2 regions of the Desulfosporosinus meridiei DSM 13257 genome follow, and region 2 is predicted to be linked to the other one. Evidence: riboswitches for the same ligand, from Rfam matches in the RefSeq annotation. Region 2 holds a riboswitch; the other holds the start of a gene.

Region 1 (15,689 bases), 920 kb from region 2:
AAGTCTATGCTTATCAGGAGTCTTTTGAATAATATCTTTAAATCTCACTTGGGATCCATATTCCAAGACTCCGGACCTCTTGGATAACCTTGAGGCTTTTGGAGTTTTGGGTGAGTATTATCAGCTATGCCAAACAAGCGTACTCTAAGCCAGTTCGTGCCTGTACGAGCACTTATTAGCAGATATCCTTGTGTGTCATTTCGAAAGCGAAAATCCAGAATTCCATAGGATACCGTGGCATCTTGACCTCGGATGACATAAGACACCGGCAGCGAATGAGTATGCCTTTCGACTATTGCGAGGTTAGCTTGGCGAACTGCTTGATATAGCGTACTTGAGTCCTGGCAAATACCTCCACCTATGTCTCTGATCATCGACCGATCAACAAAAACTATGGCTGGAGAATAGCCCGAAGCTGCTGTACGCTCTCCCACTACCTCATTAAATGAAAACACCCCGCCTGGTGGAATTAAGCGATTATTTAAGGCCATGGCAGCCAAACGAACGTTATTAGTACGCTGATCTTCATGAGGGTTAAAAAATGTCGAGTAATCCCCTAAAACATCTCCAATATTAGCTATATCATAAGTGCTTGGCTGAGGCTGAATAATATTAACCACTGCTTCAACTCGTTCTTGCTTATGTTCTTGGGAAAGTTTCAGCCAGGTTGCCTCAATATCAACTTCTATTCCAGTTGATCCATTGGTTCTTTTCAATTGACCATCCACAAACTCTATTGTAGCAATACGCTCAGGTTGATTGATTTTCCGGCTAAATTCTTGCAGCTGTGATATGCCTTCTTCTCGGTCTAAACTAAGATCGTCTATTCGAAAAGCGATTAAAGGTCGAGTTAGATTTTGAAGAACATCTGAAATCCATGATCCCGTTGTTGGAGGATAGACTTGATCCAACCATTGTTCAATCGCTGCGTTAGTCCTCTCCCACTTCAAAGGATAAACTTCCTCTTCATACGTAATAGCATTTGGTAGCTTTTCTCTTATTTGAGCAGATACTTGCTCTCTGCTCAAATAAGAAATATCTTGCCCCCAAATGAATAGGCCGGAAGGTGCCTGATCACGCGTTTTGCCATAAGAAACAACGGCTCCAAACCCTAGTGTAACACATAGTTGCAGCAATAAGACTAAGATAAGAAACCTTATTTTTTTCATAGTTGTTATTTCTCATTATTCTTTCCTTAGTTTTTCTGCAAATGAGAAGTAACTTCCATCAATGTACTTCTCGTAGTAATATGAGTTACCATTTCGGGTGTAATGAATTCACCGGCATGTAAGATATCTGCATTGTCCAAAATTATGTCCTTGTCTACTTTTTTCCCGATAAAATATTGGAGTTGTCGCTGCTCAAAAAGATTAAAATCAGTTTCACGTTCTTCAAGAATATCTACTTTTTCAAATAAATCCGGTCGAGAGTCAGCTACTTCAACAGGCTCTTGATTATTATCTTCTAGAATTTGGTCGTTACTGACTTGATCTTCCGTAACTTCATCTTCTACAAATATTTCTGGTGTTAGGGTTGAATTTGATAATTCGTCATTCAACTCGAAGCTCCCAAATGCAACGGGAGAAGATTCCTCTTCGATAATTAGCAACTCTTTCCCAAGTGTAATTATTTTTTCAGCCTGGATTTCTTGCATCTCTCCATCGGATTCAAATAGACAAGAAGCGATGCGACCAGTCTCCTCATTAATAATTACTTCTTTTACCTCGCCAATGAGTTGACCCTTTTTAGTTAAAACTTTTGTTCCAATTACGCGGATATCCTGCTTTAATAAATTTTGAATCTCTGAATTTTGAGCTACATCTTGTATGACATCCTGATTGGGAATAGTAATTGCAAACTCTCCAATACCTAATAAATCTGCATAAGAAATAACTTTTGCACCAAAATAGTCCGAAGGCTGATCAATAATTATAAAATCCAAGGATTTTCCCTGGGGGTTAAGAACTATATCTTTTACAACCCCAATTTGGGTTCCATCAGAAATACTAATAACTCGCAAGCCAATTATAATTTTTGTTGCTTTCACAGGCTAATGCCTCCTAATCATTAAATATTTGTTTGCTAAGATTCTCTTTGATTACCAATGTATCAAAGAGACGTCGAGGTTCTGGATCAAGCTGTGCTAAATATGTCTTAACGTAATTGTTTAATTCTATTAAGGAATACTCAGAGTCCCCCATATTATTTAGCAGCCAATAACAATCCATTATTAGACACAATGCTAAATCCGGTACTGGATTCAACCCTAAAGCCTGAAGGAAAAAACGGGACGCTTGATTGAAATTTCCTGCTTGCTTTTCTCTAAATCCTAAATCAATAAGTTCATCAATGGATAAACCACTTAATTCTGACTCATTACTACTTTCGAACAATATATCATCGAATATAGTCTCACCTGATATCGTTTCTTCTACTATTATTTTTTCTGCTACTGTGTTTTCTACTATTGCTTCTTCCGCTACTGTTTCTTCTGCTAATGCTTCTTCTGCTACAGTTTCTTCTACTACTGTTTCTTCTACTACTGTTTCTTCTGCTATTGCTTCTTCTGCTATTGCTTCTTCTGCTATTGCTTCTTCTACTATTGTTTCTTCTGCTATTACATCTTCTACTATTGTTTCTTCAGTAATCAAATCATTTCCGCCAATTTTACTAATTAATTTAATTTTCGGCCACATTGTCCCTAAAATTATCAAAACAAGCACTGACAAAATCCACAATGCTATTAAACCTGAGCGAAGGGCATAAGGAAACATCAAAACAGCACAACTTAACAGAACAGAAATTAAAAGTGCTCTCATTCTGGTTAATCCTAACATCTTCGCTTGCCAAATTAAAAACGCAATAAATGGAATACTTACTAAAACAACAGTAATATTATATGTCAGAACATGGGTCCCCCCCTTATTTTATTTCAGTGTTTGTTTAAAAATTCGACAGAAGTCCTGTTTCTCCTTCTTCTTACTCTTTGAATTGCATTCTTTTTGATGCATTTTCCAAAACTTTCTTTAGGGAAACAAATTATTAGCAAAGGATTATTTGATTTAAGATAGAATAGTATATATAGTTTGTCCTAATTCATTTATCCTCTAATTATACTCTTTAAGATTTCGGGTTATAGGGGGCATATATCTATGTCAAGTCATCAGAGAATGGATTCAAAAATCGACTCTACATTGATCGAACGAATTCAGCTATTAGAAAGCCAACTGGAAGAAATACGTTTACAGACAAATGTTCTTTTAGATATTGCCCGCGCGCTAAATGCATCTCTTGATCCTAAAGTTATTGCTGCTAACATTATAAGCGCTATTGCTTCCCTTATTAGCATTGATCAAGCTAGCGTATGTTTATTCAATGAAAACACTCAAGAGTTTGAAGTTATTGGAGTTTTTGATTCACGTACAATCAGTCCAAAAATTCCATCAAATCTTGATTTCTCTTTTCTCGCTGAAGTGTTATCGAAAGGTGTTACTTATTATTGCTCGCCTGGCAACAGAACACAGGACTGGGAATGGATATGTTGCTTACCACTTCAAAATGCTCAGCATAAAACTGGCACCATAAATATTCATGCTATTAGACAACCTGAAATAACTCCTGAGCAGATGCAATTTCTTGAAACTGTTGCTGGTCATGCTACTTCAGCCTTGGAAAATGCACTTTTGTATGCCATCGTAGAGCGAGAATCAATTACTGACGGCTTAACTGGTGTCTATAATCATCGTTATTTCCAAAAACGATTGCATGAATATATTTCACTTTGCCAACGTCATAAAAGATCTGTAACTTTTGGCTTGCTTATGGTTGATGTTGATAACTTCAAACAATTTAATGATTGCTATGGGCACCTATTCGGTGATACAGTTCTGAAAACTATTGTGCTAGAGCTTAGAAACAATTTACGAGAAGAAGATCTAATTGCCAGGTATGGAGGAGAAGAGTTCGTTGTTCTTATTCCAGAAGCAACGGAGAAAATTGTCTTATTTATTAGTGAAAAGATTCGGGAAGTGGTTGAGAATACCAAAGTATATCATCAAACATCTGCTTATGTATCTGTTACAGTGAGTATCGGTGCTACTTTATGGCGCCCCTCCGATACTCCCTCATCTGTAATCTTAAGAGCAGATCACGCTCTGTATGAAGCCAAAACTACCGGGCGCAACCAAAGTATCTACCGATAATACAGTTAGGTAGAAATATGAGATTTTACGCTCCAGATAGGATCAAAAAAAACACCCATTATGGGTGTTTTTTACATACAATTAGAGGTTTATTATCTAGGCTTGAACTGCCCTGGGCAATGTGCCATTACTTTTTGGTAAGTTGGTCGTTAATTTAACAAGTTGACAGCACGAAGCAGCGATTACGACTGCGCATCCCCCTAAGAAACCACCAATTATTAATACAGGAATGAAAGCTAACATAATAACTCCCCCTCTCAAATAATTGTTCTTCTGTCTACTAAAAGCTTAAGCAACAGCATTAATTGTTCTTATCTTCACTATTATAATATCAAACATATAAAAAAAAAGAAAGTGATTGTGATCACTTTCTTAAAATTTAACTCTTTAGAATAATCTAAATGTTCACACTGATCTGTTACCTCCAAACTACGCCCTGCTCTGTATAACTCACTTGTTTTTTACTGAAGTCATTAATCCATTGTGTAAATTCTTGAGACTCGACTTCCGGAACATGTACGAGTAGCTGAACAACCTCACTAAAATCTTCCTTTGAAATTATCCAATTACGTTGTCCAAATTGATACTTAATCATTTCAAACCATTCATAGGGTACAGTTAAATGGTACACCTGATAAAGTGACAATTTCTTTAAATTGGTCTCATTAATTAACTGCCGGGCTGTTCCGCCATAAGCTCTGGACAGACCACCAGTCCCCAGCAGTACACCGCCAAAATATCTCACCACAACCAATAATACATTCCATATATCTCCATGTTGTAAAATATCCATTATGGGACGCCCCCCTGTCCCTTGAGGTTCTCCATCATCAGAAGACTTCTCAATTAAGCCTTCATATAATCGATAGGCGTAGACGTAATGGCGAGCGTTGGGATAGTCATCACGAATATTTTTCATTGCCATGTCCAATTGATCAATTGAGGTCAGCGGAACTGCAATTCCTATAAAACGGGATTTATCGATTATTTGTTCCCAGGTATTCAGTTCAGAAATTGTATTAAAGGATTTCACGTTACATCCCCTGATTACGAGCTTGAGCTTTAGCTATAAAAGAATCGACATCAATGACAAAACGTTCATGATTTCCAACACCAATCTGTCCAGCATCATCAAATGCTTCTACTGTAAAAACTAGTTTTCGACGGTCTACTTCGACAAGTTCAGCTATCGCAAAAACATTGGCACCTAAAGGGGTTGCAGCATTATGCTTGATTGATAAGGAAGTTCCTACACTTGATTGTCCTTCAGGCAATTCTAAGGCATTAACAGCAGCTTGTTCCATAAGGGCAATCATTGCCGGAGTTGCAAAGACTTCTAGCTGTCCACTCCCCATAGTTTTTGCAGTATTTAAGGTACTTACAGTTGTCTGGGCCCGTCCTTTTCTTCCAACCTTTAAATCCAAAGCGAACACATCCTATTCTTTATAAGATTATCGATTTTCTCAATTAGTTTACCACAAAAACAGATAATAGCGTTGTGATTTCTTCACAACGCTATTATCTGTTTTATTATGCTAATCGAGTCATCTTTAAATTTATTAATGATGAGCTCCCTGTGAAATGTCACTAAGAGCATCACCTGCTTCATTGATATGAATTTTCTCAACTGCTAAATCCCCTAAAGCAACAATTCCGGCGATTCTTCCCTGCTCTAAAACCGGTAATCTCCTAATTTGATTATCCGCCATTATACGAGCAGCTTCGTGGACATCTTGATCAGAAGTCACAGTGATAACCTGGGAGGTCATTATGTCCTTAGCGGATACACTACTAACATTCTTTCCATCAGCAATAACCTTTAGGACAATATCTCTGTCTGTAATAATACCTAAAACTTTCTGCCCTTCACATACAGGAATAGAACCCACATCATTACGCTTCATTAAACGTGCAATTTCTTCAACTGAAGAACTGGGAGCCACAGTCTCAATCTGTCTAGTCATAACGTCGCGAACTTTCATACTAATCCCTTCCTTTTAACAAAATTTCATCGCATATCAAGGATAGTATGATCAATAAATACAGAATCATGCAGGATTAAATGTCCTTATGGTTTTTTCCCTGAAACAATTGCTACTACACCGCCAGCTAAATTGGTAAAACAAGTGTCCTTTAGTCCACACTCTGCAAAAATTCTCACTAATTCTTCTTGAGCAGGGAACTCTCGAGCTGAGTCATGCAGATATTGATATGCACTAGCTTTTCTCGTCCAAACTTTACCCATTAAAGGAATTAGTTTTTCAAAATATAACCAATATGCCTGTTTAAACCCCAATAATGATGGTTTTGCCATATCAAGTGAAACTACTTTTCCTCCGGGCTTAACCGTTCTTATCATTTCTTTTAGCCCTTGTCTCAAATCGGGCAAATTTCTTAATCCCCAGCCAACTGTGACACCGTCAAAAGAATTATCGGGGAAGGGAAGTTCCATTGCATTCCCTTGAATAAAACGTATATGAGCCGTATTTGAAGTTTGTTGCAAGGATCTTTCAGCGACTTCCAACATTTTTTGAGAAAAATCTAACCCAGTCACGTTTCCATCTGAGCCCACAGCTTGTCCCAGTTCAAAGGAAAGTTGACCAGTACCGCAACAAACGTCAAGTATATTCATACCTGGCATTGCTCCAACCTTTTGAACGGCAAGACGCCGCCATCCTTTATCCATTCCCAGGCTCATTAAGGTATTCATCAAATCGTATCGCGGGGCAATCGAATTAAATGTCTCTTTTACATATGTAGCCTTATCTTTCCCTGCAAAATCCATCATAATCTCCCTATCTAATGATTTATAGTTAGTATTAGCATTTTATTAAATACTACCCTTCCGTTAAGCATTTGTCTAGAGAGCTTCTCTTCTGGTTGAAATTATCTCGCCACATTCAAAACGTAATATCTTTCATGATTAGACTATCTGGTTAAATCTAGCAAATAAGCATACTGTATATTGCAGTATGCTTATATATACAGTATACTGTAATAAACAGTTAGGAGGCATCAATTTGAGCAGATCTAAACAGAGTCGTCACACGAATGCATTTATTCTTCTCCTTTTAGAAAAATCATCTTCTGCCTACGGTGCTCAAATTCTTTCTAGTTTGCAAGAAGAATTACCGTTTTGTTTAACTGACAGTCCAAGTGTTTATCGTGCCCTTCAAGATATGGAGGAAAAAAAATGGGTTGAAGCGAGTTGGAAAACTTCAGAGGCTGGATCTCCTCGGAAATGGTATTCCATCACTCCTTCCGGACAAGCTGCTCTGAATAATTATGCTCAAGACATTAATCAACGCAAAGCAAATTTGGAGTATTTTCTTAATACCTATACTCAAATCATTAACGACAAGTCTGAGAGGAGTATCCAAGATGACAGAATCTAATCAGTCCATTGAGTATTCAACAATTGGTATACTTTCGTTAGCTCATATGTTAAATGACATGTATAGCAACTACTTACCACAAATGCTTCCCTTTCTAGTAGCCGCAACAGCTCTTAACGCCACGAAAGCAGCAATATTAGTCTCAGCGTTTACTATCAGTTCTTCTTTCATACAGCCTGTCTTTGGCTATTTTCTTGATCGCCAAGGGAAACGATGGCTTGTACACGTAGGAACCTTATGGATGGCAATTATGCTCAGTTTGACAGGCTTAGTCAACAACTACTTACTTTTAGTTATCTTAGCCAGTCTTGCCGGTCTCGGAACAGCTGCCTTTCATCCTCAAGCATCAACAATGATAACTGTTGTCAGCGGTGATCGTAAAGCAGTTCTGCTCTCCACATTTATCGCCTTTGGAAACATCGGTTTTGCACTCAGCCCCCTCATACTCGTTCCCCTATTTCAGAACTATGGTCTCAGAGCGACAATTTATACGATTATCCCAGGTATCATTGTCGCGCTGTTATTATACTTTTTCGCCCCCAATAATCATGTACTTCGCGGGGGAACTACCCCACCTACTCTGGCCGAGGTATGGCTTTCCTTACTGAAAGCTCGCCAAGAACTTTTAGCCATTACTAGTGTCATTGCCATCCGTGCTTTGGCCTATACCGGTTTGTTAACCATTCTCCCCTTATATTTCCATGCACAACATCTTTCCTCTATAACCTCCAGTCATTTAGTCTTCATAATGCTCTTTGCTGGAGCAATTGGAGGGATTTTAGGGGGGTATATATCGGATCGATTTGGCAGGAAACCTTTAACGATCGGTTCTCTGGTTCTAGCTACACCATGCTTTTACGGTTTCCTTTACACAAATGGCACATTGAGCGTTGTTTTCCTAGCTCTTGCCGGTGCCTGCTTGTTATCCAGTTTTTCCGTAACTGTGGTTGCAGCTCAAGAAGCCATTCCCAATAATAAGTCTCTCGCCGCCGGGTTAACGATGGGATTCGCAGGAGGGGTAGGGGGCCTTCTGGTAATTCCTATCGGGAGAATCGGAGATCTTTATGGCCTATCAACTTCGATTTCGGTATTGTTCTTACTACCACTTCTTGCTGGACTTACTGCATTATTTATGAGAAATCGACCTGCCGCAAATGCACAACGGATTGCCGCACGGTAATTATTGTTACAGTATTCAAACTATTAATTGTAAAAAAGAATCTTTTCACTTCTACCATAATTTGTCTTACAGCCCGTTATTCATGAGATTTCTGGCCTTTTATATAGGGTTTCTGCTCAAATTCGGAATCGATTCCGAATTTGAACTGCCATGTCTGGAGCCGTGCCGAGTTTTTATTCCTAAGAGCGTCCCTTGGGCCGCAAAATCAACAGCCATCGGCAGGTGAGGCATTTTCCCCTCTGGCAGGCTTTAATACTGGAGCGGATCAACAAATCGCTTGTTGTTGAATCCGTTATTTTTAGATCTTTTTTACCGATCAATTCGCCGCCGGTGAGGAGAAACATAACCTTGGAAATAATCGGTTCGGCGCAAGGGCAAATATGCCCTCAATGTTATAACAAAGGTCAGGCGAAGGGTCTTCAGCTGCGTATTTGCCATACCGACTCCCCTTCTCCTCCTATGATCGATTGAACAGGGATTTATTCCTCAGTCAGGTCAAAGCGGTTATTCCGGGTTACGGATACCAACAGGTATTTCAACAAATCCAATAATGTGGTTAGTCCTTCTTATCTTATGCACCTTGTCCGGCAGGGGTTACCCTCGTCTGGGGTATTTATGACAAAATAATGGCAAAACCGTAAAGTACCTAGGCACTTTACGGTTTTGCCATTATTTTGTCACCAGTGAGGGCTTGAACACATAACCTATGAGTAAGGCTGTTCAAATCCATCTTCTCTTATGGGAGCCTTTCCTCCGGAAAAGCTTATGAATAAGCAGAGGAGCTCGAAAATCATGGTGAAGGGAATAAGCGAGCAGACACCGTAGATTAGCGCGGCCGAAATTAACAGTATTAAAGATCAGACCGGCAGAATGCTGCTTTACAGCTCCGTCGAGATCGGACGGCGCATGACGGAGGCTAAATCCATGGTCAATCATGGAGAATGGGGAAAGTGGAAATTCGGAATCGATTCCGAATTTGAGCTACACCCAAGGGATTATCCTCTGGGGAATTCCCGAGGAGAATACTCTCACCGCCAATCAAGGTGCAGTCACCAAAGTGCAAGGACTCTTCCTTACTAACAACGTGAGTTCATTTATTTAATATTGAAAGCTCCCCGCATAAGCTCATAAATTAACTCTTCAATTCCTTCTAAAGGACGAGGCTTCCTTGAACTTACCCAGTCGCTAATGGCAGCATCCAGAGTTCCGAAGAACATCTGCCGACCCACTTTTATATCCGCTAAAGTAATTTCTTCCTTTTGTACTCCTTCATTAAGAACTTGTTCAATTAAATGAAAGTACTCTCTTAAAGGCCCAGAAATAGCTTCTCGAATTTTTGGGTCAGATTGTCTTAACTCAATCTGCGTAACTATTGCCAAAGATCGATTTTCCTGCATGTATTTAAAATGAGTCCGAATTAAACAAAATAAGCGTTCTTTAGTTGTCGTACATTGCGCTATTGATTGTTGGATCTCACGAATAAAATTCCCCATACGATCCGAAAAAAGGCTAACCAAAATATCTTCCTTATTCTTAAAATATAAATAAATAGTTCCGTCTGCTACTCCAGCCAGTTTGGCAATTTTAGATACTTGGCAAGTAAAATAGCCGTATTCCGCAAAAGCCTCCGTGGCCGCATCCAGTATAGCATGATATTTCTCCTCACGGGGCTTAATCATCAAATCATAAACTCCCTTCATCTAGACCTTCAAATAGTTTAGATAAATTTAATTTCTATCCACTTGATATCATATCATATATTTAATTTTCCTACATCATCTTCCGAAACATCCACTTCTTGTAAGTGGATGTCCTTATTCTAGCTTCAGTAGGGCTAGACTCCCTACTGAAGTCTCGACGTTCAGCTTTAGCAGAACAAGTTCACTTACCGTAAACTTGATTTAGCATTGTCTGGCCTTTATCAGTCAGTCCCCAAAAAGTAAATGTTTCTGGTGAATGGAAGCCACAATCTTCACAGTGCCCACTGCAGCGATTCATTCCACAACTCGGGCTGCATGCTTGGCCAAAGATTTCTCGACAAATATATCCCATGTGTTCCATCTGTTCTAAAGCGCTTTCAATTTCCTTTAAGGAATAGCCTACCTCAAGTGCAAGCTGTGACATTGATAAGGTAGCTTCTTTACGAGACAAAACTTTCAAAATATCTGTAAGCAATCCGATTCACTCCCCAGGGTTTTTTCAATCACTGGATGCCAAGAAACATTCCGATATGGAGAATAAGCCAACCCACTATAAAACTAAGTAAAAGGTTATAGGCAACGCCAAAACTTGTCCAACCAATACTATGTGACTCTTTATAGGTCGTTACAACAGAAGCCAGACAAGGGATATACAGCATATAGACAACTAAAAAAGTATATGCTCCTAATGGAGTCATAGCTCCGGTCATGGCTTGGGCAATCGACTGGGATGCATCTGCAGCAACACCATATAGAATTCCTAAGGTTGAGAGAGTTGTTTCTTTAGCGGTAAAGCCAAACACAATCGCCACCATAATCCTCCAGTCAAATCCTAAGGGTTGTCCAATAACGGCCAGCCATCCTCCCATCTTACCTGCCCATGTCTCATCCATAGGGACTCCCTGGGGATAGGAACTTAAGACCCAAACCACAATTGAAGCAACTAAAATAAACGTCCACGCCCTTCTTAGGAAGGAATAGGTTTTTTGCCAGGTGGGCAATAAAATATTGCGCAGAGTAGGAATGTGGTATAAGGGAAGTTCCATAACAAAGGCTGAGCGTTCCCTTTGTTTAACGACTCTTCTTAATAAGATTGCTGAGAACATGACTAGAATCATGCTTAAAGATAAAAGACTAATCATAATAACGGCACCCATAGATCCTGGAAAAAAGGCTGCCACAACAGCACTCATTACACCTAAGCGCGGAACACAGGGAATCAATGGGTTAATTAACATGGTAATCAAGCGATCTTTAGGATCTTCTAAAGTTCTTGTTGCCATAATGCCCGGTACATTACAGCCAAACCCGGACACCAAGGAGAAAAATGATTTTCCATGGAGTCCCATGAGCTGCATAAACCGATCTCCTAAAAATGCAGCCCGTGCTAAATAGCCACTATCTTGCATTAAAGAGAAAAAAGCAAAGAATATTGCAATTTGAGGAACAAAAGCCAGAACTGCACCAACTCCAGCGAAAATTCCATCTCGCACTAAACTTTGAATAGCAACAGGAATCTGCACCTTCTGCATCAGACCTACAATCATATCTGCGGCCCAAGCCATTCCATCTGACACAGCACCACCTAAAGGTGCACTTGCAACAAAGGAAAACCAAAATACTACAGACAATATTATCAACATAATTGGATAACCCCATAGCGGAGATAATATCCATTCATCCAGTCTATCCGTCCAAGTGCGTTTTATCGGGCCCTCGTGTATCTTGAATTCTGGCAGGATCTTAGAAATATATTGGTACTTGGCATCCGCTATGGTCATTTCAAATTGATCTTTGCTCCACCCTTCAACTTCATAAGCCTGGAGCAAATCTTCTCCAGGCAAGGTATCCGTATCTTGCAGTACGTATTTTATAGAATCTCCTGAGTCACAGCAGGAATCATTATTCTTCGACCCTTTGGATGTCTGAGGTATACTCCTCCAGGTCTGTCCAATTTCCGAATCCCGTTCTAAACGTTTAATAGCCAACCAACGCAAGGGATACTTTGTCGCCCAGATTGTATCCGCTAATAAATGCTCCATTGCTTGAATCCGTCTTTCAAGTTCCTCTGGATAAGGAACCTCATCCCTTACAGGATCTTTTTTAAGCTTTCCCACTCGGATTGCCTCAGACAAGAATTCTTCGACTCCTTGTTCTTTGGCAGCAATGATTTCAACAACTGGCACATTTAAGACCTGGGCTAATTTATTAGAAAGTATTTTTATGCCTGCAGAATCAGCTAAATCCATCATGTTTAAACCGATTACAACTCTTGGCGCTAGCTCAAGAATCTGAAGAACTAAGTAAAGGTTTCGTTCAATATTTGAAGCGTCAACCAAAGCCATAACGACATCTGGTTTTTCGCGCAGAATATACTCACGCGTAACAATCTCTTCCTGAGAATATGCGGTTAGACTATAAGTACCCGGAAGATCAATCAGTTCAATTTGTTCATTGGCCCTCTGAATTACTCCTGATTTTCGTTCTACAGTTTTTCCCGCCCAATTTCCTACTTGTTGATTTGATCCAGTCAAAGCATTAAAAACTGTACTCTTCCCAACATTAGGATTACCCATAAGAGCTATTTTCATGACTCCACCGCCTCCTCTCTACGCAACACAAAAATTATGTCCTAGCGGCACCTCTATACGCACAATAACAATAATGCGGTTTTATTAACAATCGATATCATATAAAAATTAAATAATCAGAGCCTGATAGATGCTAAATCCGGGCAATTTTAGTAGAACTCGGCTAACGACTTGCTAACGATGGTTCCAGAAGATTTTGCTCAGGTACAGAAACTATTATCTTAGCACATTCCCCACGGCGCATAGCTAAATAATACCCTTTTAAACGAATCTGAAGCGGGCCACCAAATGGAGCACAACGTACAACTTCTATTTCTACTCCCGGGACAATTCCCATATCCATCATTCTTCGGCGCAACGCACCTCCGCCCTCAATATGCTCAACACGCGCCCATTCCCCAGGTTTTACATCCTGTAAAAAGCGTTCCATCAGTTCCCCCCCTTTATCAAAACGATAACCATTCTCAGGCCTAGTTGAAAATATAACTGAGAATACATCTCACTTCATTTACAGAATACTATTCATTTAAAACCCTGTCAATAATAAAATTCGAATTGCCTAGGGCGGTTCCTAACAACAACACATCGACCATTGCACCAACGCGTAAAGACATGATATACTTAAAGTAGTATTATATGGTAACAGGGGAGCTGGAGTTACTGGCTGAGAGGGACTATTGTCCGACCCTTAACCTGATCTGGGTAATGCCAGCGTAGGGAGCAGAGATAAGAACACGCCGCATTATTATTTGCGGTGTTTTTTTATATATTTCAACCAAATTAATAGGGAGGAAAGATTATGGCAAATATTATTATGGCTCTCCAAGTTGTTCCCAAAGTTGAAGAATCACGCATCTATGAAGTTGTGGACGAGGCCATTAAAGTAATTGCAAAGAGTGGAGTCACTTACGAAGTCGGCCCAATGGAAACTACTATGGAAGGAGAGCCTGACCAACTCTGGGCAATTATTAAAGAGGCTCAAGAAGCTTGCATTCGGGCTGGCGCATCCAGAGTAATGTCCTATATCAAGATGGATTACGTCCCTACAGGCTCTACAATCGGCGAAAAAATTGATAAGTACCGCACCAAATAGATGATCAAAAAGAAGTGGAAAGATAGAATTCCTTCACTGCTATTCTTCCTCTTTCTTCTCGGGATGTGGCAGTTCCTTACTATCGCCGCTCAAATCCCCCTTTGGATTCTTCCTACTCCTTCACAAATCGCTCAAGCCCTATGGGAAACACGCCAACTCTTATGGATGCATACTCTAACGACATTACTGGAAACAACTGTTGGGTTCCTTCTCGCCGTTATCTTCAGTCTAATAACCGCTGGTATTATGGTTTTATCCCCTTGGATTAAACGACTTATTTATCCGTTTTTGATTATATCTCAGACCGTTCCACTGATAGCCGTAGCCCCCCTACTAATTCTTTGGCTGGGATATGGCCTCGCCCCCAAAATTATTATCATTATTATCGTTTGTTTTTTCCCAATCACGATTAGCCTTATTGAAGGATTAGAATTGACTGATCGGGACCTACTTAATCTCTTGAAAAGTATGGGGGCCACACGTTGGCAAATCTTTTACATTGTTCGCTGGCCTCATGCCCTGCCTTCATTTTTCTCAGGCCTTAAAATCGCCGCAACTTACAGCGTCATGGGAGCTGTTATTGGGGAATGGCTTGGTTCTAGCTCCGGTTTAGGGGTATATCTGACCCGCTCGTCCCATTCGTTTTTGACAGATCGTGTATTCGCAGTAATTTTCACCATTACCCTATTAAGTTTTGTTTACTTTACACTTATCTCTGCTCTTGCTCGAATTGCCTTGCCCTGGATCGCTAAAGATCCGGACGATAATCTTAACTAGCAGGTATTTTTCATCAAGCTAGAATTTATTGGAAAGGACTTCTATATGAAAAAATTACTTTCTTTATTAATAATCTCTCTTTTACTGTTTGGATGCAGTGCAAATCCTTCAACAACTGATTCCTCTAAAGTAGAATCAACCACTGAAGTAACTCTTATGCTCGATTGGACTCCTAATACAAATCATACGGGTATCTTTGTAGCAAAAGACAAGGGGTACTTTGCAGAAGAAGGGCTAGCTGTCAAAATCCTGGAACCTTCCAGTTCCGGAAATGTTGAGCAGCTAGTTGCTGCAGGCAAATCAGACTTTGGAATTAGTCAACAAGAACAAGTTACTACGGCACGAGCTAATGAGGTTCCGATTGTCTCCTTAGCGGCAATAATTCAACATAACACCTCCGGGTTCGCATCTCCAACCATGAAAAACATCCATAATGCTAAAGACTTCGAGGGTAAGACCTACGGTGGGTGGGGACTCCCATCTGAAGACGCTATTTTAAAAGCACTCATGGAAAAGGACAAGGCTGATTTCTCAAAGATAAAGATGATTAATATTGGTGAAGCCGATCAACTAACCTCCTTAACAAAGGATATAGATTTGACTTGGATTTTTTATGGTTGGACAGGGATAGAAGCAGAATTACGCCAACAACCATTAGACATGCTTTGGCTAAAAGACGTCGATCCTGCTCTAGATTTTTATACTCCTGTTGTAATTACCAACGAAGCTACCATCAAATCTCAACCGGAGC
Region 2 (15,689 bases):
GAAATTTCCTTTACATTAAATTTCAGGTCAGGAATCACCCCTGGAATGAAACAAATTTGTTTATTTTGGGTGAAGGCGTCCGCCTCAATGAGCGGGTATAAATTACTAATGATTTCGTTAAGATTTTTCGATTTTAGTTCATCTTTTTTCATTTGAGCCACTGAGAGAAACTCCGCGATAATCTCATTAGCCCGGTCCAGCTCCGAGATCATCAGGTCGAAGGTTGCTTTCTCCGCCATGTAATCCGCTTTCGCGCCCAATAGCTGGAGATATCCACGTACCGTCGTCATGGGATTTCTAATCTCGTGTCCTATGCTGGCGGCAATTTGTCCTATCAAGTTCATTCTTTCAAGCTTCGAAACTTCCTTTTCGTAATTCCTTAATTCGGTTACATCATTGGCTACACTTAAAATACATTTTTGACCATTGAACTCTATTATTTCAGCAGAAAACAGACCTACTCGATTACTCCCATCTTTTCTTCGAAAACTAGCTTCTATGTTCTTTATGGTTCCTTGGTTAATAAGTAATTCTGTTACTTTAATTCGAGTGGGAGTATCGAAAATGTTAAGTTCAATTGAAGTCCGACCAACTACCTCTTCTGCCGAAAAACCTGTTGTTTCCTCAAAACATTTATTCACTTTGATATAACGACCGTCCGAAATAGCACTGATAGCCATTAAACAAGGACTTGCCCGAAATGCTTTATCCAATAGCTCATTTTCTTGTTCAACTGAATTAGTTATCATCAGACCACTCCGATTCTGCTTGTTGAAAATTCCTAATAGCCTGGATGTGATCGCTTTGAGCATAGCCGCTGCTTCTTAAATTAGGGTTATCCAGACCATAGGTTACCTTAACTGCAAAAACTAAAATTCGTCCTGAAGAGTTACTTTTCCGCCAAATTCTTTAGCTAAGACAATCGATACTTCTTCCAGGCAAGTATGATCAGTAAAACTAGCGATATAACTATTAGTTACCGTCATTATTTCCAGTTCAGCTGATACATTTCTGATGTTAATCCAAATAGCCTGTAAATCTTCCCCCTTGATTACCAAGCAGCTGCCATCATTATCCTCCAGGGGAGTCAGGATTATCTCTCCCTTACCAAGGGTAAGATCATAAGGCTGAGTTTTAAAGAAACCTGTTTTAAGTTTAATTTTAAAAGTCAAAGAAATGTCGAGTGAACACGGCTCGACTTTCACCTCTCTTTCCTTACATAAGGGACTTACAATCTCAACTGTGATACACCAATTATGATTTTATCAGAATAATGCTCATAAAATAATTACCATGCAGAAATTGGCATTGACAATTGTTGGCACAATTAATGACAGATAATTGTCAATTTTGTATAAAAATATGGTACAATCTTCTTTAGGGGTGCTTATATTGACCTTTGCAGAAAAGCTCGATCTACTCATGCAAATTACCAAAACTTCCAACATTCTTTTGGCTCGCAATATTGCCCTGGATGCGTCTTTTATCAGCCGTTTACGCCGAGGCAACCGAACTCCAGCCAAAAATGTTACCTACCTACAAGCTATGGCTGAATACTTTGCCAGGAATTGCCGAAACGACTGTCAAAAAGTCAGCCTGCGGGAAGCTATTGTTCACAGTTCACAAATCCAAGCAAGAGAAACGGAATTATCACAACCCTTAGAAATAATCATTTATGAATGGCTTAATGAAAAAGAGTCATCGTCTACTGACTCAATTAATTCCTTTCTCGATACAGTAATTAATTTTAAATTCAAAAAAGCGGAACCTAGCTCTGCTACTGAAAATGCCAATATACCAATTATCACTTCAGAAAATGAAGTGTTCTATGGGGCTAAGGGTAAACAAACCGCTGCATTTATTTTTTTGTCCCTGGTTTTAAAAAGCAAAAGCCCTCAAACACTGTTTCTTTACAGCGATGAGGACATGGACTGGCTGGCTCATGACCGAGAGTTCACTACTCAATGGGTATCCATGATTGTGCAGATTTTAAAAAAGGGCAACCGGATAAAAATGATCCATTCCACAAACCGCAATTTTGATGAAATGATGATGGGCATTCAACATTGGGTGCCCCTTTATATGACCGGTGCCATAGAACCCTATTACTATGCCAAAAGCAAAGACGGCTTATTCCGCCAGACCTTCTTCGTAGCTCCGGATACCCCTGCAGCAGTTACCTCCTCCTCTGTGGAAAGCAAGACCAAAAACGCAGCAAATTTCCTTTTCACTAATCACAAAACGGTTCAGGCGCTGTCCGAAGAATTTCTGGATTTTCTGCAGCTTTGTCGTCCTTTGATGCACATATCCACTCCGTCCAGTAATAGTGATAACCGTAAGTATCTTTCACTGCTGGCTGAGTTTGAGGATGAAAAAAGCAATACCCTTATAAAGGCAGATGGCCTCACGAGTATTACCATGCCCCCTTCTGTTGCAATCAGCATCTTGACCCGAATAGAAAAGTCCAGAAGAGAACAATTGTTAGCTCTTCATCAAAAACGATTGGGAAGGTTTTTAGAAGATATTCAGAAATACCGTTTTACGGTAATCTGCTCTCTGCCAGATCCTGAGCAGATTTTAGCTGGAGAGGTAGCCGTAAACTTTTCTGATGCCCTCAGCGAAACCCAGCTTTTCTATACTCCGGATGAATACCTTCAACATTTGTACGGTGTTATTCATCTCCTTGAGACCAATGAAAACTTTTCTGTCTATTTAACGAAGGATAAACACTTAGAGGGAGTTACTATTTATGTCAGGGAAGATGTGGGCTTATTTGTAGTCAAGACTTTAGCGCCTTTAGTTGTTTTTGCTATTAACGAAAGCAATATTACGGCTGCCTTTTGGGATTATTTGCAGGTTCTCTTAAATAAGGAATCAAAGAGTCCCCAAAAACGGAATTTTTCTCTTCTAAAATTGAAGGAAGTTGTCCACAGTTTAGAAGAAATAAATTATCTACCCGAAGAACAAGTTTAACTTTTGAAAAGCATTGGGAATCTTATGATTAATTGTACATATTTATTATAATAAACTTGACATGACAGGGTAATCTATCTCTTCCCCCGTTCCGCCAGCCATAGGCTTTAATCCGGTTTGAATAAAAGAGGATCTGAAAATCGAATCCGAACCGTAACGCTGGCGAATGAGATCGACAGCCCGGTCAAGACGCTGTTGCTTTTCATTATATTCTTGGAAGAAAGCCGTTTGAATGAAATCGCTCCCGCATAATTCCGATACACTGACCCCCATGTGCCGGAGAGGATGGCCCTCCCACAGTTCATCAAAGAGCTCACAGGCCAGCTGATGAATGGCCTTAGTACTGTCCGTGGCCGTATAAAACTTGCTCTGATGGGAGCAGTCATAAAATTCGCGGGTTCGGAAAGAGATGGAAACAAGTTTGGTACAATAAGCGGCAGCACGGAGTCTGGCGCTAACGGTTTCCACGAGGGACAGGAGCAAAAGGTGAGCAGACTGCCGGTCAATAAGATCAAAAGCCGTGGTGGTGGAATTGCCCATGCTTTTGATGACGGGGTGCCGATTTACACGAACCAGAGAAATGTCCCGGCCATTAGCATAATTCCAGACCAAGCGGCCGTGGGATTTGAGAAAGAGCTCCAACCACTTGGGATCAGAGCCGGCCAAATCCCCTATGGTTTTAACGCAGCGATCCCGGAGCTTTTTTGCAGTAGCCCGGCCTACCATAAAGAGCTCTTCCACCGGCAGCGGCCACATTTTCTCCTCGACTTCTTCCGGAAACAGGGTATGTACTCTGTCGGGCTTTTTAAGCTCAGAACCCATCTTAGCCAGGATCTTGTTTGAGGAAACACCAATGTTAACCGTAAATCCCAGTTCATCACGAATACGATTCTTGATGCTGTAAGCTGCCTGAACGGGATCGCCAAAGAGCTTTTTGCTCTCCGTAAAGTCAAGAAAGTATTCATCCACTGAATACTGTTCTACAAAGGGAGAGTATTCCCTTAAGATATCGCCCATAGCGGTGCTGCACTGCATATAGAGGGAATAGTTGGGGGGAACAACAAGTAAGCCCGGGCATTTCATCCTGGCAGTGTGTAAGGATTCGCCGGTTTGGATGCTGAAAGCTTTAGCAGGGATGGATTTGGTAAGTACAATACCGTGGCGGGTCTGTTCGTTGCCGCCAACTACTGAGGGGACAGTACGGAGATCAAGGGAATCACCATGTTGAAGACGGTAAACAGCTTCCCAGGAGAGATAAGCTGAGTTAGCATCAATATGCATAATAATTCTGTTTTGCATACATACATTCGCCCCCAATTAGAACATCTGTTCTAATTATAAGCTGAATGACGGAAAATTAGTAGAGGAAAGTTTTGGAGCCTGAAAAGTATCTTCATTCGACTCATGGTTTAGGGCAAAAAACGCCCCCTTCCTGGGGGCGTGACAGAACACCCACGCACATTGCGCTATTATGTTTTAGTATTCGAAAACATCAACTGGAACATCAATAGCTGATGTATCACCATCGATTACTATCTCCGCAACTGCCCATACATTAGGTACAACATTGCGCAGGTAGTATATGGCGGTGGCTACTTTACCAGTATAGAACTTGTAATCAAAGTGATCAGATCCCACTTCTTTGGCTTTTTTTATCAGCCAATATTGCCTGATCAAGAATCTGCCGGCCACAAAATAGCTGGGCAGTCGCTGTCAGGATACGGCGGGAATACAAGGGAATCATACTCATATTGGTCTTGGAATATCCAGCCAAAGCCTTGAGCATATCTTGGTAAGCATTAAGAGCCTTGCCCAAGTTTGCAAATTCCTTGCTTAAGGCTTCATTGTCCTTGTTAATTTCATAGAAATCGACTATTTCCTGTACCCAAGCGCCAAATACCGAGCCGCTCTACATGTTCATTTTACGGCCAACCAGATCCATGGACTGGATGAAGTTAGTGCCTTCCCAGATAGAGTAGATCTTCATGTCGCGAGCGATTTGAGATACGGGATACTCTTCGCAGTCTTACTTATACTCCAAAATAAGAATTAGTGAAAGTAGTGGTTAGGACAATATTTTTGTGCAGCTATAAATATCTTTCGTACATAACCCCCTGCGCGAAATAAAAATGCAGCATCACATCATTTTTTATTTTTATTCATTCTCTGGTTATGTATCCAGAAGATTTTTTAATAGTTTTTGAAGCACATCCACAATAGCGGTGATGATACTTGTTACTAAAATACTCATTAGACTTAATGATATAGGACCTGCTGGATCATCTCCTGTGACTTTAGCAATTACTTTTAAGGTTACTATCCCTAACAGGATGAAGAAAATGGTTGTTAAACCACATTTCTTTATAACCTTCAAAGATTTAAGTGATAACTCAGAGAAAGCATTGTTCCTTTCGATATAGGTTAATAGTTTAAATGCTTGATACAATGCAATAGAAAACGCAATACAGCATCCATACACATATGCCAATAAGGGATAAAGCGAGTAGACCCCTGGATGTGCTTTTGGTTCTCTAATGGCTATCAAAGGTAACCAAAAGAAACACAAAGCAAGCACCGCAATCCCGAGCAGAAAAATGATTACTTTTAAGAAAGTGGTTGAACCTTGTTTAACATTCATTTAAACACCTCACTAATTTATTGATTTAATGACGTTCATGACAAAATGATTTTAACACACGTTTTATCGTTTATCAATAAATAAATATTGATATTAATTATATTATTATTGTATCTCTTTGATTTGACAAATTAAAAGCTTAATTGAAAGGCGAGAGGCCACTTTGTAAACCAAGAAGCATTTTTTGTAACCGACAACTGAATATTTGTAAACGAAACGCAGTTTTTGTATCCGAAATGCCTTCTTTGAAAATGAAATGCAACTTTTGTAATCCACTTACAGGCATCCGGCATTGCAATAATAAATACTTGTACGTAAACCATTATCCTTCTTAAGGTCATACTCAATGGCTTTTGGATTAGAGAACTCACTTCCGTTATCTGTTAAGATGAAAGGGAATAGTGTTTGAAATATATGAAGGTCACGAATGATAGCCTTCTCTTGGCTTGTACCAAGAATCTTACGCGCGTAAGATTCTTGGTACAAGCCCGACGGTCCCCCCTTTATTTTTGTTTAACAAATTGTGATACTTATCACATAATTACTAGACCTGGATCACACCTCTTTTTCTTCCAAGAGTTATTATGTAAATAGAGAGGCGAACAGGATGGACTAAATATTGCTGGCTTGTCTAATATCTTTCTAAAGGAAGTGCTCATATGAACATCAACAATCTAAAAAGACAACACCAAGAAATACGTCAATTAGTTGATGACATCGAATCCTTGTTAAATCAGGATGTGATGGCTAAGGCTTTTGATATATCCTTAAAAATCGCTACACTAGCCGGAAAATTATCTTTCCATCTCAAGTCAGAAGATGATTTTCTTTACCCATCTCTCATTATTTCTAAAGACGAAGATCTAAAGAAAATATCACTTTCATTTAATCAGGAAATGGGTCATATCTCCCAATCCTTTTCAGACTATAAAACCAAATATATGTCAAGCACTCGGATCAAGGAAGCATGTACACAATTTACAGCAGACACACGTTCAATTATTTTAGAGCTAAGGAATCGCTTGAATAAGGAAGACAAAAAACTATACCCTATCGTAGAGCAGTTCTAAAACAGAAGCATCTCCATCCAGTACTACCTCCTTTGCTATCCCTCAGCTGCGATTACGACCATGATTAATCATATATTGCTTGCATCGAGAACCCTGATTTTGAGTTCAAATCATATACCCTAATAAAATACGTGTTCTTTTCAAAAGTATCCATTAACTCTCCATCAATTAAATACTTAGTAGGTTGGTTATCAGTAATGATACCGTAAAATACTCCGTAATTTCTCTCAAAACCAGTCAACTCTTTCGGCAATACCGAGCTGGAGCTTTGCAGTAAACCAAAATATTTATATTTACCATTTTGAAGACGTTTGAATGCCGCTAGTACAGTCTGTTGTCCAAAATTAGGGGCTAGTTGGTATGAGAAAAGCATTAAATGCAAGTCTTCAACATCTTTTTCTAACACAATAGTAAGATTCTTTGGTTGACCTTCAAAATAGTGTTGGTCAATATAGTTTGTCAGTTCATTGTACGATAAATCTTTGTTCTTAGCGTAAGTGGAAAAGCCGTAATACCCAATAACCAGTGCTATACCAATTAATACCAACGACAATTTCGTCTTATTCTTTACCATTGTATGGCCCCCTTTCTCAATCAAAGAAAAAGATACTCAGAAAGCGACTCTCATCCGTACTTGCTCAATTTTTCAAAAGGTTATATTATTTCATAAGAACCTGCATAAAATAATGCTAGGATGCTGCAAACATCCTAGCTCTACAACACAAACCGCAAGAGGTGGCCATATGGGGAACGAAAAAGTAGCTACTTTTCAGGGTGGGCTACTTTTTCGTCATATTGTAAGCGAACTGAAATACAGAGTTGTACAATCAATTATATCACAAATAGCCCATATTATGTATTTTCATCAAATCGACTTTCTGTCAAACACTCGGCATAACCCCCATTATGGTATTTCCAGCATTCCTCATAGGTTTTCAGAGGTTCGTCTATTTGTCGGTGCAGATGGAACTTCCATCACTGTGTATTCAATTACAAAATATCAATATGCTCTCCGGCCAGGGCTTTGTTCATACTTCGTATTGCGCAAAACTTTCCGCACATGGAACAGGAGTCTTCATGCTCAGGCTTCCTGTCGGCACGGATCTTTTTTGCCGTTTCCGGATCTATGGCGCACTCCCACTGTGCTTCCCAGTCAAACACCCTTCTGGCCTCCGCCATCCTGTCGTCAATCTCCCTTGCCCCTCTTACACCTTTGGCAATATCTGCTGCATGGGCAGCAATCTTTGAGGCCATAATGCCTTGTTTTACATCCTCTAAATTCGGCAGCGCCAGGTGTTCTGCCGGGGTCACATAGCATAAAAAAGCAGCACCGGCTGAAGCGGCAATGGCACCTCCGATTGCCGAGGTGATATGGTCATAGCCTGGTGCAATATCCGTTACTAGCGGTCCTAAGACATAAAATGGTGCTCCATCGCAGATGGTCTGCTGGATCTTCATATTGGCAGCAATCTGATCAATCGGCATATGTCCAGGTCCCTCCACCATTACCTGGACATCCTTTTCCCAGGCTCTTTTGGTAAGCTCACCCAGCCGTACAAGCTCCTCAATCTGACACACATCCGAAGCATCTGCCAGGCATCCCGGTCTGCAGGCATCTCCCAATGAGATAGTCACATCATATTCTCGGCAGATATCCAGAATTTCATCGTAATATTCATAAAAAGGGTTCTCTTCACCTGTCATAGACATCCAGGCAAATACCAGAGAGCCGCCCCTAGATACAATGTTCATTTTTCTTTGATGCTGTTTTATCTGTTCTATGGTTTTTCTGGTAATGCCGCAGTGCAGGGTGACAAAATCAACCCCATCCTCGGCATGAAGTCTTACTACATCAATGAAATCTTTTGCTGTCAGGGTGTTTAAGTCTCTCTGATAGTGGATAACTGAATCATAGACCGGCACCGTTCCGATCATAGCCGGGCATTTCGAGGTAAGCTCTCTGCGAAAAGGAATGGTATTTCCGTGTGAGGACAAATCCATGATTGCATGTGCACCCATATTAACGGCTTCCAGCACTTTTTTCATTTCTATGTCATAATCCTTGCAGTCTCTCGAAACACCAAGGTTTACATTGATCTTTGTTTTCAGCATTGAGCCCACGCCCTGGGGGTCGATACATATATGTTTTTTGTTCGCACAGATTACTACTTTCCCGGCTGCAACTAATGGCATCAGCTCTTCTGCCGTCATCAGCTCCTTTTTAGCTACGATTTTCAGTTCCGCGGTGATAATTCCTTTTCTTGCCGCTTCCATCTGGGTTGCATATTCTCTCATGGCTATTTCTCCTTCATATAGATATTTCACATGTGGTTAAGAGGTACGCTTCTAACTGTCACTTATCCCACTACTTTAAGCAGTGGGATAAGTGCACTAAGTTTAATGCACTTCCGTATTCATGGATTAAACCGCCTCAATCTCCAATGGATTGTTAGCAATATCCTCTGCCGTTGCCTTATATAGTTCATCCAGGAACCGGACTTGAAAACTTCCGGGAGCGTCCACCTTATTTGCAGCCCGTTTTCCCGCTAAATTGTAAACCCCAGCGGCAGTAAGCGCAGCAATAAAAGGGGAGGCAACCGTTGCGTAGACTGCGGTCACTCCTCCTAAGGAACAGCCAAACCCAGTAATTTTCTCCATAAAGTGAGACCCTCCCTGGGAGAAGACTATGAGGTCACCGTCGGTTATTAAATCCGTTTCGCCCGACACGGCAACAGCCCCGCCAGTCCACTTAGCCAGCGCGACAGCCCCAGCTTTGGCGGCATTGACCGAATCCCTAGAGTCAACGCCGCGAACATTGGATACCTCCGTACCGCCGTCCAAACCCCACAAACCAGCCAAAGCGATAATTTCCGAGGCATTCCCTCTGACCACAGATGGTTTATAAGCTTTAAACTGCTGCAGCAGCTGAGTTCTAAGGGCACCGATACCGATAGCCACCGGATCCAGGACCCAAGGCTTCCCCGTTTCGTACAAGACTTTGGCTGTATGTGGTAAAGTCTCCTCATATATGGGCAGAAGCGTACCCATGTTTATGTAGGCAGCTCCGCCGACTTTTGCCAAAAACTCACCCTCATCAGGCAGATAAACCATAGCCGCCGATCCTCCGACGGCAAGCTGGGCATTAGCCACAAAATTCATCGTTACTGTGTTGGTGATCGACCCTGCCAGAGGATTTGTCCGTCTTACAGTTTCTACGGCCTGAATTATTTGGTTTTGAATCTCCCCTTTATTATCCATTTATATCTTCCTTTCTCAGTTTTTATAATAAAAAATGCTTCCCTTTAGCAAGAAAAGCACTTTTTCATTATCGATAATAGATTGCTTCCCTACGCCAGTGTTAACTGACAGGTTCTAAGGGTCAGGTTTTACCTTCTCAACTCCTAAGAGTCCCCCCGCATTTTATTCAGTTTTAATAATAAAAAGTGCTCTCCTTTAGTAAGAAAAGCACTTTTTCATAATTGATAGTGGCTTGCTTCCCTACGCCAGTGTTAACTGACAGGTTCTAAGGGTCAGGTTCTACCTTCTCAACTCCTAAGAGTCCCCCCGCAAAATTATTTAATTTTTTCATATACTATCTCTTGTTGCTTTCCCTGTCAAGCTTTTAGTTAGAGGTGATGTTTTGTTTACCATCGACATTTGTGCTGACAGACCGTCGTCCCGTCGCTTATTGGCGGCATCGGCTTCAATACTCAGTTCCTTGAAGGCGCACCAAAAAACATGGAAACACTTATTTAAAGCGTTTCCATCATTCCAACTATTTAGAACGTTTTAGTTCTTCCTTCCGACTCGATAAGACTCAGCCAAAATTTGAACTGTATGCAATACTTCTTCGTCAAATCCAGCATTTTCGACCCCGCTTTGCAGCTGCAACCGACAAGCCGGACAACCCGTTGCTACTGTATCAGTTTTGGTGGTCTGGATATCTGCTGTTTTACGATCAGAAATTTGTCCGGAGAGATCCGGGTGTACCAGGCTGAATGATCCAGCCATACCACAACAACGACCCGGCTCTTTCATTTCAATCAATTCTACACCGGGAATGCTCTTTAAAATTTCCCGCGGTTCTTTACTAATTCCCTGTCCACGGTTTAAGTGACAAGGTTCGTGATATGTCACTTTTCGCGCTACTCGACCCAAACCTTCTTTCTTAAAGGGAACTTGATGAATCAGGAACTCAGAAATATCGTAGGATTTTTTGGCCCATTTATCCGCCAAGGCTTTAAGTTCTTGATCATTTTCCAGCAGCTCTCCAAAAACATGCTTCCAAGCAGTACCACCAGAAGAACAGGCGACAACTAAGGCATCTGCCCCCATTCTCTCAAAGGCCCGCAAATTGCGTTTGGCTAAGGTACGTGCTGAAGCCACATCCCCATTGACCGAGGCTGGGATACCACAACAAGCCTGGGACTTAGGAATGACTACTTCGATGTCATTTTCCTTAAGCACCGCGATCACCGCTCTGCCGATGTCCGTGTAAAAATAGTTGATCATACAACCCGTGAAGAACCCAACTCTCATCTTGGGGTTTTTAACCTTAATCACTTCAGGGAACTCGGAACGCAAAGTCTTCTTGGCCAACATGGGGAAGACTTTCTCCTTACCTATCCCCACATCCACGCGCATACGTGCTAATTTGCTGTGTCGATTCGGTATGTTTTTTAAGGCAACACCCTGGAAGATACTTCCCGCCTTCATCCCGAAATCAAACACTCGCTGCATCTTCAAGGCAGTGAAGGCAATTTTTTTGGCCGACTGCAGCCCTTTTTTACGGACGGCTTCCGCTCTTGCTGCCAGAATAATTTTGTCAAACCGAACCCCACAGGGACAGTTGGTATTACAAGCCATACAGGTCGTACAAAGGGAAAAACGGTTCCCCATTCCCTTAGTCATCTCTGTTTCGCCCGAGAGAATGTATTCTGCTAAACTAATCTTTCCCCTGGCAACTCCCACTTCCTGGCGTGTTTCCTTGTAAATGGGGCATACTGCCATGCAATTTCCGCATTTCATACATTTATGGAGTTCTTCGGTAATCGAATCCAGTGAATCATATACGGACACGATCAGTCCCTCCTTACAATCTTCCCAGGGTTCAACAAATAGTTGGGGTCCAGGGCTTCTTTAATGCGCTTCAAGGCCGCCACACCTGCTTCTCCAAATTCCCTGTTAAGATATTTCATTTTGGCGATACCAATCCCATGTTCACCGGAAAGAGTTCCTCCCAGGGCTAGCGCCGTTTCGAAAATCTCGTCCACTGCTAGGTGGACTCTTTTCATTTCTTCAGCGTCGCGTTCATCTGTAATAATTGTGGGATGCAGATTTCCGTCTCCTGCATGCCCGAAGGTAGCAATTTGCAGATTATGTTTGGTTGCAATTCTGCGGATTGCTTTAAGCATATCCGGAATTTTACTCCGGGGAACGGTGGCATCTTCAAGTACGGTGGTCGGTCGTTTTTGAGCAAGGGCTGGCAAGGCGCTGCGACGAGCCAACCACAAAAGGTCGCGCTCTTTATCATCTTTAGCTATTTTTAATTGAACAGCTCCTTCCTCGTTCATAATTCGTTCCACCAATACAGCTTCCCGTTGGACAACTTCCTTGTAGCCGTCCACTTCACATAAGAGAACTGCTTCCGCGTCCATGGGGAGTCCCGCATGCACAAAGTTTTCCACGGTCTGAATCGTCACATTATCCAAGATCTCCAGTGTGGCCGGAATAACTTTATTGCGAATAATGGCTGCGATGGCCCTCCCAGCTTTATCAACGTCGTCAAAGACGGCTAACATGCTCTTACGTGCTTCCGGTGCCGGAATGAGTTTGACGATTATTTCAGTGATAATCCCCAAGGTTCCTTCAGCCCCGGTAAAGAGAGCCACTAAATCATACCCTGTCACGTTCTTTACTGTTTTTCCTCCCCAACGAGTGACTTCTCCATTCGCCAAGACCATTTGCAAGCCCATAATATAATGTTTGGTTACACCGTATTTCAGACCACGCAATCCACCCGAACACTCCGAAACGGAGCCACCCATAGTTGCTGTGGTAACTGTACCGGGATCCGGCGGATACAACAAGCCGTGTTTAGCCGCTTCATCATTGAGAGCCTGAATGATCACCCCAGGTTGAACGGTTGCCGTTAAATTATCCTGGTCTACTTCCAGAATTTTGTTGAGGTGGAGCATGGAGAGAACCATACCCCCTTCAACGGGAATAGTTCCCCCACTAAGGTTCGTTCCGGAACCACGTGTATAAATAGGGACATGGTAACGCAGGGCGATTTTCACGACATCTGCCACCTGTTCTGTCGATAGAGGTGCAACCACAACATCCGGCTTATGATGTTTCATCGCCGCAGTTGCGTCATAAGCATAGGTCAATAAGTCTTCCTGCTCTGTGAGGACATTTTCACGACCGAGCACTCGAACAAGTTCTTCCAAGACTTCACGAGCTAACATCCTTATACCTCCTTTATAACGCTTCGAATATGGCACGCCTGTCAGACCACTTGATTTAAAATAATCAATTTACGCGAAACTTCAATAAAGTTACTATAATTCTCTGCTGAACAAACAAAGTGGGAAGGGGCGCAAATACTATACTACCTCTTCCCACCAAGTCATGCTACAAATAAGCAACAAGAGATATTACATAACACTAACTTAGAAATCACAGCATTTCACTAAAACTTTGAACTCTGGTTTTAGTCTGTTCAAAGGATGTTGTTTCCAGGTCAATTTCTATAAATAGGCTCTTAATTCCAGCTTCTTCAAACTGTCTATAGTAGATTGGATAGTCAAATTCTTCAGGGTCACAGAACTTCATCATGCAAACCACAACTGCATCGGCCTTAGACCCTTTAACCATCTCCATCAGCATGGGGCCTCTTGATTTTTTCGCATCTGTAGCAAGAGAACAACCATCGAATTCTTGCCACCATTTAGCCAATCGATATAGTGGGTCTGTACCTGACGGAACATCATTTCTGAACAGTCTGGATTCCTGGGCCAGGTCGTCTGCCACAACAGCAAAACCGTTATCTTTTAAAATGTCTAATACTTCATTGGGTTCAGCCATAATTCCTGTTAAAACAACCTTTTTACCTGTAAAGGCTTCAACAGGTAACGATTTAAGCTCTGAATTCAATTCTTTTACCATAGCGGTATGTTTAGATTTTTCCATAAAAAATCTAGCTTTTATAATTGCATGACGTATTCTGGGATCAATAATCTGAGGATAATTAGCAGCTAGGTCCGTAAATTCACGCATTACTTTACGATTTTCGTTATAAGTTTCAATACTTTGGTTGAGTGCTTCATCAGTAATCTTTACATTCAATATTGTTTCCAGCTTTTCACGAACAAGTCGATATTCCTCAGCAAGAAACTTATTGGCTGCTTCGAGTTTTCTGTTTTGAGGATGAGTAAATACGATGACAGGTGATGTTCCTTTCCATTTTTGGCTGAGACATTTTAAAGTGTCACAAGGAACGGGGAAAAGTACTGCTTCTAAATCGTCATATACCCCTTCAAGCTGCATTTCCATAACTGATTGCATAATTGAACAAGCAAAGGGAGGTAAATAGGCACGGGCTTTTGAAATACTCTTTTGTCCTCCCCAAATACCTACGGGAAGAAAACCAGCAGCATGAATTATTTCTTCAGGGGCATAATAAGGCATAACCCCTACCGACCCTTTACCGGTTTCTTTTTTATAATCTTCCATAGCCTTGCGGGGATTATTTGAAATTGAAGATAATTCACTAATAATAGTTTCAATTCTACTCATTGGAAACTCCCTCCTTATTCTGCTTCATCATTTCATCTAAGGCCTGGATACGTGTGTCAAACTGGGCAGGAGAAAAGTTACGAGGATCAGTTTGGTCTCCATCAAAGCTTACATAGGGTAAACCATTTTCTTTTTGGAGGATATCAGCAGTTTCTACATTCAGAAAACTCATGAGCTTACAGCTTCTGTTCTGATGATAAATAACACCGTCACACTTTCCGCCACTAATTACGTCACTAAGAACCTTAACTTTATTATCAAGACAAGTATTGATATAAATTCTAGTATAAGCTTCCGCCATTGAACTCATATCACCTGGTGTATAACTAACATTCCACAGACCCGGATAGGCTGAACCTGTCATTATATTGCCAAGATTCTTTAAGCCTTTAAATGTATGTCCCAGGTGCGGCCAAACAGCTATGCCTTCCCAAGTTACCCGCTTTTGTTCATTTCCTTTAAAGGCGAAGATACCCTTATTAAGATTTTCTTCAAGTTCATCAGCAAACTTTTTAAAGGTAATTTCTGCGTAGTCTTTACTCCTTGCACAAACGATCAGGGCCATATAGTTGAAAAGATCAAAACCATTTAAAGGGGATGGTTTATGTGATGACAAAGCAGCGATTCTATTCCATTGGGCAACAGAACGTTGGGTTTGTTCCTGTACTTTTAAAAATTTGTCATAGTCGAATTTCTTGCCGCAAATTTCCTCAAGCTGAGTAATAGCTTCCTTAAACTGTTCCGCAATATAATCCTTGGCATACTGTGGAATGGGCATTGTATGATTAAAGGGAACATCAATGATGATGCAAGGAATATTTAATTCAACGGCAAGATTCTCATACCACTTAAGCAAGGTGTTACAAATGTTGTTACAGGTTATGACAAAATCGGGAAGGGGTATTCTGGCCGCTGGGGATTTTTCAAGCTTTTCCGGTGTTATTCCTGTTAAAGCCTCCTGTTTTAAAAGTTCCATATAACCAAGATTTACTCTTGCATAGGAGCAAGTATCCACGTTATAGCCTTTTTCATCCGCAACTTCAAGCACATCTAAGGCACCTTTTCTGGCCCCAATACCCGCAGCATGGGTTTCAGGATATATCATAGCTACATCCATAGCCACACAAAACTCCGAAGGAGCAACGGATGCAGACCAACAAACAAGTTTTCCTTCTTTTTTTGCCCGTCTCGCTTCTTCATACAATTCT

Evidence for each region. Region 2 has a riboswitch for thiamine pyrophosphate ahead of thiM (hydroxyethylthiazole kinase). Riboswitches for the same ligand answer to the same signal wherever they lie in the genome.
Region 1: it holds a riboswitch for thiamine pyrophosphate, as region 2 does, so the genes downstream of both, DESMER_RS13015 (thiamine-binding protein) here and thiM (hydroxyethylthiazole kinase) in region 2, are expected to answer to the same signal.

Annotation. Positions count from the first base shown of each region.
Region 1 is NC_018515.1:2,823,613-2,839,301, forward strand. Features, by position in the region: gene DESMER_RS12945 (VanW family protein) at 45-1,169, opposite strand; gene DESMER_RS12950 (PRC-barrel domain-containing protein) at 1,196-2,047, opposite strand; gene DESMER_RS23805 (hypothetical protein) at 2,061-2,819, opposite strand; gene DESMER_RS12960 (sensor domain-containing diguanylate cyclase) at 3,153-4,202, shown strand; gene DESMER_RS24000 (hypothetical protein) at 4,299-4,445, opposite strand; gene DESMER_RS12965 (IMPACT family protein) at 4,621-5,235, opposite strand; gene DESMER_RS12970 (thioesterase family protein) at 5,237-5,626, opposite strand; gene DESMER_RS12975 (CBS domain-containing protein) at 5,762-6,184, opposite strand; gene ubiE (bifunctional demethylmenaquinone methyltransferase/2-methoxy-6-polyprenyl-1,4-benzoquinol methylase UbiE) at 6,271-6,987, opposite strand; gene DESMER_RS12985 (PadR family transcriptional regulator) at 7,223-7,597, shown strand; gene DESMER_RS12990 (MFS transporter) at 7,584-8,777, shown strand; gene DESMER_RS24745 (hypothetical protein) at 9,087-9,215, opposite strand; partial or broken gene DESMER_RS23065 (DUF3102 domain-containing protein) at 9,603-9,795, shown strand; gene fadR (fatty acid metabolism transcriptional regulator FadR) at 9,872-10,456, opposite strand; gene DESMER_RS13000 (winged helix-turn-helix domain-containing protein) at 10,659-10,952, opposite strand; gene feoB (ferrous iron transport protein B) at 10,981-13,068, opposite strand; gene DESMER_RS13010 (FeoA family protein) at 13,232-13,498, opposite strand; TPP riboswitch at 13,703-13,805, shown strand; gene DESMER_RS13015 (thiamine-binding protein) at 13,868-14,161, shown strand; gene DESMER_RS13020 (ABC transporter permease) at 14,162-14,938, shown strand; gene DESMER_RS13025 (ABC transporter substrate-binding protein) at 14,984-15,689, shown strand, end outside.
Region 2 is NC_018515.1:1,904,057-1,919,745, reverse strand. Features, by position in the region: gene DESMER_RS08805 (two-component system sensor histidine kinase NtrB) at 1-812, opposite strand, end outside; gene DESMER_RS08800 (hypothetical protein) at 870-1,205, opposite strand; gene DESMER_RS08795 (hypothetical protein) at 1,393-2,973, shown strand; gene DESMER_RS08790 (DNA polymerase Y family protein) at 3,019-4,272, opposite strand; gene DESMER_RS24680 (acyl-CoA dehydrogenase C-terminal domain-containing protein) at 4,450-4,665, opposite strand; gene DESMER_RS24675 (acyl-CoA dehydrogenase C-terminal domain-containing protein) at 4,601-4,831, opposite strand; gene DESMER_RS24385 (hypothetical protein) at 4,883-4,960, opposite strand; gene DESMER_RS08780 (DUF2975 domain-containing protein) at 5,144-5,611, opposite strand; gene DESMER_RS24840 (hypothetical protein) at 5,888-6,097, opposite strand; gene DESMER_RS08770 (hemerythrin domain-containing protein) at 6,271-6,681, shown strand; gene DESMER_RS08765 (hypothetical protein) at 6,746-7,255, opposite strand; gene thiC (phosphomethylpyrimidine synthase ThiC) at 7,672-8,976, opposite strand; gene thiM (hydroxyethylthiazole kinase) at 9,103-9,939, opposite strand; TPP riboswitch at 10,008-10,106, opposite strand; TPP riboswitch at 10,159-10,257, opposite strand; gene DESMER_RS08750 ((Fe-S)-binding protein) at 10,471-11,760, opposite strand; gene DESMER_RS08745 (FAD-binding oxidoreductase) at 11,763-13,151, opposite strand; gene DESMER_RS08740 (2-hydroxyacyl-CoA dehydratase subunit D) at 13,363-14,481, opposite strand; gene DESMER_RS08735 (2-hydroxyacyl-CoA dehydratase subunit D) at 14,474-15,689, opposite strand, start outside.